2 regions of the Clostridium aquiflavi genome follow, and region 2 is predicted to be linked to the other one. Evidence: riboswitches for the same ligand, from Rfam matches in the RefSeq annotation. Region 2 holds a riboswitch; the other holds the start of a gene.
The links. A riboswitch is a leader RNA that binds a small molecule or an ion and turns the genes downstream of it on or off. The one in region 2 is predicted to bind glycine.
Positions count from the first base shown of each region.

Region 1: another riboswitch for glycine. It lies ahead of RGC78_RS15400 (alanine/glycine:cation symporter family protein); the one in region 2 lies ahead of RGC78_RS10635 (alanine:cation symporter family protein).

Region 1 covers NZ_JAVJAN010000066.1:821-9,107, forward strand. The annotation lists gene RGC78_RS15370 (helix-turn-helix domain-containing protein) at 1-150, shown strand, start outside; gene potA (spermidine/putrescine ABC transporter ATP-binding protein) at 172-1,224, shown strand; gene RGC78_RS15380 (ABC transporter permease) at 1,217-2,059, shown strand; gene RGC78_RS15385 (ABC transporter permease) at 2,053-2,853, shown strand; gene RGC78_RS15390 (ABC transporter substrate-binding protein) at 2,840-3,904, shown strand; gene ndk (nucleoside-diphosphate kinase) at 3,998-4,417, opposite strand; gene RGC78_RS15400 (alanine/glycine:cation symporter family protein) at 4,676-6,103, opposite strand; glycine riboswitch at 6,176-6,260, opposite strand; glycine riboswitch at 6,263-6,346, opposite strand; gene RGC78_RS15405 (GNAT family N-acetyltransferase) at 6,605-7,045, opposite strand; gene RGC78_RS15410 (phosphatase) at 7,161-7,898, opposite strand.
Region 2 covers NZ_JAVJAN010000026.1:53,949-58,958, reverse strand. The annotation lists gene RGC78_RS10645 (phosphotransferase) at 131-973, shown strand; gene RGC78_RS10640 (amino acid permease) at 1,020-2,402, opposite strand; gene RGC78_RS10635 (alanine:cation symporter family protein) at 2,544-2,798, opposite strand; glycine riboswitch at 2,940-3,027, opposite strand; gene RGC78_RS10630 (cation:dicarboxylate symporter family transporter) at 3,503-4,768, opposite strand.

The DNA of each region.
Region 1 (8,287 bases), on a different contig from region 2:
GGAAGTATTTATCTACATTTGGGAAAAAGAAAACTAAAAGTTAAAAAGAATGAAAGCTTTTACTTTAAACCAAAGGTTAATCATTATATTTCTAACGCTGGTAGAACACCAGCAAAAGTTATTTGGATAAGTACTCCACCATCATTTTAAATTTTAGAGAGAGGTGCTTTTTTGGTGAGCGATAATATAATTAAATTAAATAACATAAGTAAATCTTACGGTGAACAAAAAATATTAGATAATTTATCTTTGACTATTAGAAAAAATGAATTTTTAACATTATTAGGACCTAGCGGTTGTGGTAAAACAACTACCCTAAAAATAATTGCTGGTTTTGAAACAGCGGATACTGGAGAAGTCTTATTTAAAAATGAAGATATATCTAATCTTCCACCTTACAAAAGACAAGTAAATACCGTATTCCAAAAGTATGCATTATTTCCTCATATGAATGTATACGAAAATATCGCTTTTGGGCTTAAATTAAAAAAACTCCCTAAAGATCAAATAAGAAAAAGTGTTAAAGAGATCCTTGAGCTTGTTGCATTAAAAGGATTTGAAAAAAGAAGTATTACTTCATTAAGTGGTGGACAACAACAAAGAGTTGCAATAGCAAGAGCTTTAGTTAACAAACCTGAAGTATTACTTCTTGATGAACCTTTAGGTGCATTGGATTTAAAACTGAGAAAAGAAATGCAAATAGAATTAAAGAAAATACAACAAGAAGTTGGTATTACATTTATCTTCGTAACTCATGATCAAGAAGAGGCCTTAACTATGTCTGATACTATAATTGTTATGAATAAAGGTGTTATTCAACAAATGGGCAGTCCTGAGGATATTTATAACGAACCTGCTAATGCTTTTGTTGCAGATTTCATTGGTGAAAGCAATATTTTAACCGGAATAATGATTGATGATTTTAAAGTTGAATTTTGCAACAAGAGATTTGACTGCGTTGACAAAGGTTTTGAAAAAATAGAAAGTATTGATGTAGTAATAAGACCTGAAGATATAAAAATAGTTGAAGCTGAAAAAGGAATGCTTAAAGGTATTGTAAAATCTATAATGTTCAAAGGAGTTCATTATGAAATGCAAGTGGACGTAGATGATTTTACATTCATTCTTCACAACACAAAATCTGTAGATGTTGATAATGAAATTGGATTAGACATACATCCTGAAGATATACATATTATGAAAAAGAGTGATGACAATGCGTAAAAAAAATACTTCAATCTTAGCATATCCTTATTTTGTATGGAGTGCACTATTTATAGTTGTTCCTTTAATTATAGTTTTATTTTTTAGCTTTACTACAAAAAACAACTCAGGTTATTCATTTTCTTTGGAAAATTATAATAATTTATTTAATTCTCAATACTTATATATATTTAAACAGTCTATAATATTAGCCTTTGAATCAACTATAGCTTGTTTAATTATTGGATACCCTGTTTCATATATAATTTCAAAAATAAATTTAGATAAAAGAAATTTTTTAATAATGTTATTTATTTTGCCCATGTGGATGAATTTTTTATTAAGAACTTATGCTTGGGTACCTATCTTAGGAAAAACAGGTTTAATAAATCTTTTGCTTAGTAAACTAGGTATAGGACCTATTTCTTTTCTTTATAATGATGGTGCTGTTTTACTAGGAATGATTTATAACTTCTTACCATTTATGGTTCTTCCTATTTATACAATATTAATAAAGATGGATCAGGATTTAATAAATGCTGCACATGATTTAGGTGCAAATAGATTTAAAGTTTTTACAAAAGTTGTGTTACCACTTAGCATGCCTGGAATAATTTCTGGGGTCACTATGGTATTTATGCCTGCTGTTTCTACCTTTGTAATCTCAAGATTATTAGGTGGAGGTCAATATATGTTGATTGGAAACGTCATTGAGCAACAATTTACAACCATGGGTGATTGGAATTTTGGATCTGCCATTTCAATATTAATGATGATAATTATATTAATATTTATGGGTATTACTTCTAGATTCGAAAATGATGACAGCAAAGAAGGTGGTGGACAATTATGGTAAGTAGATTAGAGAATTTTATTAAAAAATCCTATTTAGTTATTATATTTTTATTCTTATATACTCCTATCATCACTTTGATGGTATTTTCATTTAATAAATCAAAAACCATGGGAAGATGGACTGGCTTTACACTTAAATGGTATAAGGAATTATTTGGTAATGAAAGACTTATGTCTGCACTTTATTATACTTTATTAATTGCTGTTATAGCCTCAATTATAGCCACTATAGTTGGTACAATAAGTGCAATTGGTATACATAAAATTAAAGGCAAAAAAAAGTCTCTTATTTTAAATGTTAATTATTTACCTGTTTTAAACCCAGATATAGTTACAGGTATTGCACTTATGTCTATGTTTATATTTATTAATTTAAAATTTGGATTTATTACTATGTTATTAGCGCATATTACATTTGATCTTCCTTATGTAATTCTTTCAGTTCTTCCAAAATTAAAACAGTTACCTGAAAATACTGTAGAAGCTGCGGAAGATTTAGGTGCTACTCCACTATATGCTATTAGAAAAGTTATACTACCTCAAATAAAGCCTGGTATAATTTCAGGATTTCTTATGGCCTTTACAATGTCAATAGATGATTTTGTTATAAGTTTCTTTACAACAGGTCCTGGAGTTACTAATTTATCTATAGAAATTTATTCTATGGCTAGAAGAGGCATTAAGCCAGAAATTAATGCTCTTTCAACATTAATGTTCTTGACTGTTTTGACTTTATTAATAATAGTAAATAAGAAGCAAAATCTTACAAGGGGTGAACAATTTGAAAAAATTTAAAATATTCAGTGCTTTAGCATTAACAAGTTTATTGACTATAAGTCTTTTTTCTGGATGTTCTGATAAAAATGTAGGACAAAATGGTACAGTTTATTTTTATAATTGTGGTGATTATATTGATGAAGATTTATTAGCTAAATTTCAAGATGAAACTGGTATTAAAGTTGAATACTCCACTTATGATACAAACGAAATAATGTATCAAAAATTAAAAAGCAGCCCAGGTAGTTACGATCTAGTAATACCTTCTGATTATATGATTGAAAAAATGACAAAAGAAGATATGATTGAAGAATTAGATTTTAATAACATACCAAATTATAAGTATATAGATGATCGCTATAAAAATTTATCTTATGATCCAAATAACAAATGCTCTGTTCCTTATATGTGGGGTACTATAGGAATAATATATAACCCTGATTTAGTTACAGAACCTGTTAATAGTTGGGATATATTATGGAATGAAAAATATAATAATAAACAAATAATAATGTTTGATTCAATGAGAGATACTCTTGCTATTGGATTAAAGAAACTTGGATATTCTATAAACAGTAGAAATCCTGATGAAATAAATGCTGCTACTGAAGAGTTAGTGAAACAAAAGCAATCAATTTCACCACTTTATTATGTAGATGAAGTTAAAGATAAAATGATAAGTGAAGAGGCTATTATGGCAACTGTTTGGTCTGGAGATGCTGCTTATATAAGATCAGAGAATCCTAAATTAGAGTACGTTATTCCTGAAGAAGGAGCTAATAAATGGTTTGATGGTATGGTTGTTCCCAAAAGTGCTCCAAATAAAGAAAATGCTGAAAAATTAATCAACTTTCTATGCGATCCTGAAAATGCAAAACAAAATGTTGATTACATAGGATATTCAACACCTAATAAAGGTGCTTATGATATGTTAGAAGATCCTGTTAAAGATGACAAAGGCATTTATCCATCAAAAGAAGTTCTAGATAAATGTGAAATTTTTACTGATTTAGGTGATTCATTAAAATTATATGATGATGCTTGGATGAAAATCAAAACAGCTAAATAATAAAAAATCCTTAGATAAATTTTACTTTATCTAAGGATTTCTTTATTATAAGGCACGTTCAAATAAATAACTAGTTAGTATGCTAGTTTATTTTTATATACCTAAATTAACTTCTGGAAACCACAATTTTAATTCTGATTCTGCACTCTCTGCATTATCTGATGCATGAACACAGTTTTCAGTCTTGCTTCTAGCATATCTATGTCTTATAGTTCCTTCTTCAGCATCATCAGGACTTGTTGCCCCATTTATTTTTCTAACCTTATTTATTGCATCTTCTCCAGTTAAAATCATAGCACATAATGGACTTCCAGTTATAAATTCTATTAATTCTTCATAAAAGTTTTTTCCCTTATGTTGTGAATAATGTTGTTCTGCTATCTCTCTTGTTGCTTTCATCATTTTTATTTCAACGACTTTTAAGCCATTAGCTTCATAGCAACTAATAATATTACCTATTATATTTCTTTTTACTCCATCTGGTTTGATTAAGACCATAGTTTTTTCACTCATATTGATACCCTCCTTTTATGCTACATAATTATTATATGCATTATAATAATTATTATATACCTTTTCACAAGGTTTACATACCTTATGTTATAATATACTATAACATATTATAACATAAGGGAGTGTGTTTATGAAAAGGTATTCTATAAAAATTTCTGGTAGAGTTCAAGAGGTGAGTTTAGATATCTTTCTCATTTAATATTTATATAAAACAAAGGAGCTATCTTTCAGATAACTCCTTTAAACATTAAAACTATATTAAGCTACTACTTCTTCAATTGAATCTTTTGCTTTAATTTCTTCAAAGAATTTTTCAGTCTCTTTAATTACAACTTTTCTAAGACCTATTAATGCTATTAAATTAGGGAACGCCATACAACCATTAACTATATCTGCTATTATAAATATTAGTTCCAATGGTAAGAATGGTCCTATAGCAACTAATATTATATAAACTATTCTATATGGCATAATTGATTTAATACCCAATAAATATTGAATACATTTTTCACCATAATAATTCCATCCAAGAATAGTTGTAAATGCAAAGAATATTAATCCTATGTTAACAATATATTTTCCTAAAATTGCAATTGGTAATCCTATTTCAAATGCTGCTGATGTAAGACCAGCCCCTTCTATTGTTGCACCAACTTCAAATATCCCAGTAGATCCACTTGTTATTACTATTGCAAGACCTGTCATTGTACAAACAATTATTGTATCAAAAAAAGTACCTGTCATTGATATTAATCCTTGTTTAGCTGGTGAATTTGTCTTTGCTGCTGCTGCTGCTATTGGTGCACTACCAAGGCCTGATTCATTAGAGAATACACCTCTGGCTATACCATTTCTTATAGCCATTGTAACTGTAATACCTAAAACGCCACCGCCTATAGCTTGTGTATTAAAAGCACTTTCAAATATTAATCTTATTGCACTAGGAACAGCTGTATAATTAAATGCAAGAACTAATAGTGCTCCAATTATATATGCTACAGCCATAAATGGCACAAGAGTTTCTGAAACTTTAGATATTCTCTTTATTCCACCTAAAGTTACTAATGCTACTAACGCTGTTACAATTACTGCTGTTACAATTAACGGTATATTGAAATTAGCTGCTGCTGCTGCTATTGAATTTACTTGACCAAAAGTTCCAATTCCAAAAAATGCAACTCCAACACCAAAGAATGCAAATAATTTTGCAAGCCACTTTAATCCAAGACCATTTTGTATATAATACATTGGTCCTCCACACATTTCTCCATTTTCATCTACTTCTCTATATTTTATAGCAAGTAAACCTTCTGCATACTTTGTTGCCATTCCCAAAAATGCTGCTATCCACATCCAAAGCAATGCTCCAGGTCCTCCAGCTTTTATTGCTGTAGCAACTCCAACTATATTTCCTGTTCCTATAGTAGCTGATAAAGCTGTACATAAAGCTGCGAAACTAGATACATCTCCTTGTGCATCTTCATCTTTAGCTTCTTCATCTTTTCCAAAAACAAATTTTAAAGCCATAGGTAATTTGAATACTTGAAGTAATTTAAGACGAAAAGTTAGGTATAGACCTGTTCCAACTAAAAGAATTAGTAATGGTGGTCCCCAGATAATGCTGTCTATTTTTTCAAAAAAACTTTGAACTCCAGCTGTTGATAATAAGAAATTTGATAATAACATAAAAAAATCCCCCTTAATTTTTGATTATGGAGGAGAATAAGAATTAACTCAAAATGAGTTTAATAATCCTATCCCCTGTCCTTTTACCTGAGAGTTTCAGCAAATAAAATTTGCCTTGCTCCTTCGGTGCTCATATAACTATGAGTCTCTCCAGAGGCTCGTCCAGTAGCGGTCCTAATACCTGAAAGATTTCCCTCTTCGGTGTATTATTATAAATAATAATAACTCTCCCACTACCTTCGTCCGAACGTTCTATAAATTTGTTACTTAATTATATATTCATTTTTAAATTAATGCAAGTATTTTTTAACTTTTTAATATATATAATATACATTTAATATATTTAGTGCTGTTTTTTTTATTATTTAATTTTTATTTTATAATAATACGAACATTATCATTCTGATTCAAAATAAAGTTTACCATTTCTAATAATTAATTATAAAATAAGATAGGAAAATATCCAATTTCACATTTTCCTATCTTACAAAAAAATTTAGTTTAATTTTGAATTTTTTTTGACATTATGCACAAAGAATTAGTTTCTTTAAAATCATGTTTTAAATAAAAATTCTTTAAATTATTATTTTGAGTTGATAAAAACATAAAATCTACACCCAATTTCTTTACTTTACTTTCAGCACTATTAATTAATTTACTTCCAATGCTTTTTCCTTGAATTCTCTTTGAAACAAATACTTCTTTTATATTAAATTGTCTTCCTTCAAACCACTCTTCGCAATTTCCAAAAAGTGCTCCAAAAATTTCATTATTTTCAGTATACTTAACCCCTATAAAATTAGGAGATTTATATATATCATGCAATCTTCTATATGCACTTTCTATAGTCCAATTATCATTCCATGGTTCTTCATTGAATGCTTCTATAAAAATCTTTGCACATTCTTCTATATCACTCTCATTAATTCTCAATATTTCCATATAAACTTCCCCCTTTTTTCCCAATTATACGAATTAATATATTTAAAATGTTGATATATACAACAAGCAAAATGGCATTGTATATATCAACATTTTGCTAAAACATATATTCGATTTATATTTCTAAATCACTTAACTTTCCTTTTTTCTTTAGTCTTAATATTAATTCTTCTGGAATACTATTAATTATAAGCTCTTCTGGAAAATCTATTTCTTTCAGTATTTCAATTGCTTCTGTAAATTCCCCTATTTTAGTACAAAAATGTGCATCACTATTTAAAACTAATTTAGCACCATATTTTTTACATAATAAAGCTACTTCCTTGCAATTTTTTTTACTTCCAACTCTTGATGTTGTAAAAGAACTATTATTTATTTCAACTAAAACATCATTTTCAAAAGCACATTTTACTACTTTTTCAAAATCTATTGGCACTTGTGGGTTTCCAATATGACCTATTATATCAATTTTTCCACCTTTTATTGCATTTATAAATGCATTTGTATTTTCTTCCTTACTTCCAACCTTATATACTTCTGGTTGTGGATGAATACTACCGATAACTATATCTACCTTATCTAGTGTATAGTCATCCATGTCTAAATTCCCTTCATAATCTCTTATATTAGCTTCTACACCATAAAGCATAGTTACTCCATACATTTCTCTTGGTAGTACTTTATAATTATGAAAATACCAAATATGAGGAGAATTTGGCATTGTTACTCCATGTTCCGTTGTACCTAAAACTTTTATTCCTTTTTCTGAAGCTGCTTTAGCATTCTCCATCAAAGTAGAATACGCATGACCACTAACCAATGTATGCGTATGTACATCTAATGCATATTTCATCAAAATCCCTCTTTTCATCTATTGTTTTTCTATCCATTTATTATCATACTATCATAATTGAAATATAAATTAAACTTTTTAAACATTTACATGTTAAATATTTTATTTTTATACCAAATTATGTTATGATCTAACTTCTTTAAAGGTATTAATATTTATGATATGATGTAACTAATTAAATTAAGGCTCTGTTTTAAATGCGTGTTGATATATGCAATAGGTAAAGTGGCATTGTAATTGGACTTTGAGAATCCTTAAGTGAGAACCTAAATTTTATATTTAGCTTTTCGAACTTACTCAGCGAAGTCGAGTTTCATTTTGATAATCACATTTACTGCTTGTCGCAATTTTATATTGGGAGCAAGCTAAAATGGGACTATACTCATTTT
Region 2 (5,010 bases):
TTACATTAATTACTAATTAACTACAATCAATTCTTTATTAAACTTTGTATAAATCTTTTATTCCCTTTTCTAATGTTTTTTGTTATAATTCTTTATTATTTTATATAAATGAATTAGGAGAATATTTAAAATGAATGAAGAGTTATTGTTTTTATTAAAACAAAATACTAATTGGAATACTGACCTCGTTACCTCTGTAGAAAGAATAGGTGGACTTAATAATAATAACTATAAAATTTCATATAATGGTAATGATTTTTTTATTAGAATTTGCACCAATCTATATTTAGATAATGATAGAGCAACTGAATTTCAAATTATAAATAAAGCTTCTACTATTAGTTTAACTCCTAAACCTTATTATTTTTCTATCAAAAGTGGTAATATGATTCTTCCTTGGATAAAGGGTAACATGCCTACTGAAGATGAATTCTCATCTATTAATTTTATTAACAAATTGACTAAAAGATTAAAAGAACTTCATAATTTAAATTGTGAAAAGCTCTTTAAACCTTTTAATCATATAAAAACTAGAATTGATTTATGTAAAAAATTCAATATCTCTTTACCTAATTATATTGATACACTTTTTAAAAAATTAAATTATCTAGAATTTATTCTAAATAATAATCCAACTATAGGCTTATGTCACAATGATCTTAATTGTTCAAATATACTTCTTTCAAAGAACAACTTATATTTTATTGATTATGAATATTCAGCCATGGGCGATGTTTTTTGGGATCTTGCTACAATATCATGGTTCCTTAATGATAATTGTAGAAAGAATTTATTAATACAATATTTTGGTTATTATAAAGAAGAAGATTATAAAAAACTATTAGATTTTTTATATGTAGTTAAATTTTATAATGCAACATGGTCATTATTAAAAACTAAAGATCCAAACAATGATTATGATTATCTTAACGGGGCTAATATTATTTTTGAAGATTTAAGACAAAACTCTTAAATAATTAATCTATTGTCATACAAATGTCTAACGTAAGTGAGTTAACCTATACTAAATTTCTTTTTACATTTTCTTCATTTTTCTTTTTTGATTTAAGTATCTTGTAAATCATACCAAGCATTATAAACCATACAGGTGTTACAAATAGGGCTACACGAGTTTCATTATTAAGTGCCAATACGACTATAACAAAAGCAAAAAATGATAGAATTATATAGTTTACCATTGGATAAAATGGCATTTTGAATTTACTCTTAGTAGCAAGCTCAGGATTAGTTTTGCGATATCTTAGATGGCAGATAACTATAATTGCCCAAATGAAGATAAAGCAGAATGTTGATATACTTGTAATAAGTACAAACACCCCTTCTGGTATAATATAGTTCAGAATAACTGAAATCAATATGACAGTTGCAGAAAACATTGTAGCATTAGAAGGTACTTGATGAGAAGTTAATTTTTTCATTGACTCAGGTGCATTATTTTCTTTAGCAAGAGAGTAAACCATACGACTTGTGCTGAAGATACCGCTGTTACAAGCAGATGCAGCTGATGTTAGTACAACGAAATTCACAATACTTGCTGCTGCTGCGATTCCCACTGCAGCAAATACCTGTACAAATGGGCTTTTATCTGGATTAATTGAATTCCATGGGTATATACTCATAATAACAGTAAGTGCTCCGATATAGAAAATAATAATTCTAATTGGAATATTATTAATAGCCTTTGGAATAACATGTTCTGGATTTTCAGTTTCACCAGCTGTTAAACCAACTAATTCGATTCCAGTAAAAGCAAATACAACCATTTGGAAAGAAAGGATAAAACCTCTTAACCCATTTGGAAACCAGCCACCATGACTCCAAAGGTTTGTAAAGCTAGATATACCCGCATCTGTAGAAAATCCTTTAATAATCATAAATGTACCAATTATAATTAGTGATAAAATTGCAACAACTTTAATTAAGGCAAACCAGAATTCCATTTCACCAAATAACTTTACTGTGGTAAGATTCATAATTAGTAAAATTACAAGAACTATAAGGCTTGGAACCCATTGAGCTATATTCGGGAACCAATATTGTATGTAAAGTCCAGCAGCAGTTAAGTCAGCCATAGCAAGTGAAATCCAACAAAACCAGTAGGTCCATCCAGTAATAAATGCGGCTCTATCTCCTAGATAATCATATACAAAGTCTACAAAAGAATGGTAGTTCAAATTAGAAAGCAATAATTCCCCAAGGGCACGCATAATAAAAAAACAAATTATCCCTGTTATCATATACGCAAATAAAATAGATGGACCTGCCAAGTGAATTGACCTGCCTGCACCAAGGAATAATCCCGTACCAATTGCACCTCCAATTGCAAGTAATTGAACATGACGATTTTTTAGTCCTCTCGATAAATTTTGATTTTCTGACATATGTATTCCGCCTTTCTAAATGTTACTGTTTTTAAATCTGTGTTACTGAGATCACAATTTTCTAGAATTATTATTGGGCCATTGAAATATAGCTTTCTATTTCTATAATGCCCCAAAAAAGTATTATTGATGTTAGTACTGTTATAAAGCATAACTACAAGATATAGTAGCTGCTAATACAGTACATAATGTTGCAAAACTAGTAACATCACCTTCTACATTGTGCTCTTTTTCACTTTTCTCAAAAAGAAATTTTAGAGAAAGAGACAATTTGAGTAATTGAATTAATCCTAGACGTACAGTAAGACAGATTCTAGTTTCCATTAGTAAGACTAAAAGTGGAACCCCCAATACTATAAAATCGATTTGAGTAAGTACTTTTGTTAATTGATCCATTTTATCCCTCCATGTTAGTCAAAAAGCATGTACTAAAAAATACTTTTTCCTAATATAAGTATTTTGTTATTGGAGATACAAATGGGAATAGATAAAATCTAAATGAAGTAATATATAATGTATTACTTTTATAAGATATGCTACCTTTCCCCTGTCCTTTTACCTGAGAGTTTCGTCTTACGACTTTCTCCTTCGGTGCTCTATTTCGAGTCTCTCCAAGGGTTCATCCAATAGCGGTCATCTCTAATTAAATAGGTACCTGAAAGATTTACTTCTTCGGTGCATGACCATAGTCACAACTCTCCCACTATCTTCGTCTGAACTGTTAAAATATATACTAGTCTATTTTTAATAAAGTTGCAACAATTTCTTCATTTTTTTATTAAAATAAAAATGTTATTTCATAATAATTGCTAAAAACATCTATTATAAGATAATAACATGTTCCATTTATAGTAAATAATTTAAATAATAAAACTACTTCTATAAATGTGATATTTTAATATCAAAAAAACTAAATGTTCTATGGTTGAGAAATTTAAAAAGATCTGACTCCAATTAAATATCGAAGTCAGATCTTAACTTTATAATTTTTGTGCTAATTCTTTTGCGCTGATTTTTGTATAATTATTGTTAAAAGACTTGTATTCAATATTTTCTTAATTATACGTATCAATCCAGTTTAATTTATTAATTTTATTTAATTATGCTACATTTTTAATGGATTCAAAATATTTTTTTCCTTCTTCATCGTTATATTTTCCTTCCCATTTAGATATAACAACAACAGCCAATGAGTTTCCAATTACATTAACAGTAGTTCTTGCCATATCAACAATACGATCGATTCCAGCAATAAAAGCTACCCCCTCTACAGGAATACCTACAGAACCTACAGTAGCTAATAAAACAACAAAAGATGCACCAGGCACTCCTGCCATACCTTTTGAAGTAATCATTAATACAAATACTAAATTAATTTGAGTAGCAAGTGGTAAATGAATTCCATATATTTGTGCAATAAAAAGTGCTCCAATAGCTTGATATAATGTAGATCCATCTAAGTTAAATGAGTATCCTGTTGGAATAACAAATGATGTAATTGACTTTGGACATCCGAACTTCTCCATTTTTTCCATAAGTTTTGGTAAAACCGCTTCAGAGCTTGCTGTAGTATATGCAAGAATAATTTCATCTTTTAAAATTTTTATAAGTGCCATAATACTTATTCCAAATATTTTTCCCACAAAACCAAGCACTACAAGTACAAAGAAAATCATAGCACCATAAACAGTAATAACTAATTTTCCTAATGGAATTAAGGAAGCTAGTCCAAATTTAGAAACTGTTACACCTATTAAACCAAATACCCCTAGCGGAGCAAGTTTCATAATTTGATTCGTTACCCAAAACATTGCATCAGCCACGCCTTGACAAACAGCAAGAACTGGTTTCCCTTTATCACCAATTGCAGCAACACCTAAACCAAACATAACTGAAAAGAATATAACAGCAAGTAAATCACCTTTAGCAAATGATTCAAAAATATTAGTTGGAACAATATTTATAAATGTATCCATAAAACCATGATTAGATGCTGCTTCTACGGTACTCATATATTTATCAATACTAACTGCTGAAAGCTCCTGAATATTTACACCAGTTCCTGGATGAACTAAATTTGCTACTAATAAACCTAATATAATAGCACCTGTAGTTACTACTTCAAAATAAAGTATTGTTTTTCCACCAATTTTACCTACTTGTTTAATATCACCTACACCGGCAACACCAACAACAAGTGATGAAAATACAATAGGAACAACTATCATTTTGATTAATCGGATAAAAATATCCCCAAACGGTTGTAGATATGACTCGACAACTGGATTACCATAGAAAACTGCTCCTATTATAATACCTAGTGTAAGTCCAATAAGAATTTGAATTGCTAGTCCTAATTTTTTCATTTAAAGTCCCTCTCAATTGTCTATAATTTTTATCATTAGATTTATTATACTGGAATATATTCAACAAAATTCCATATAAAATTCCAATTCACAGCATATAGTATAACATAAATAAAAATATTTATCCCTATGTTTTAAAATTCCAAATGTACAACCATTATAATTGCATATTTTTTTAATTCTCTTTAAAACTTGATATGCAAAACATGATCATTGAAACCCACTATTTTTAAATTTCAATA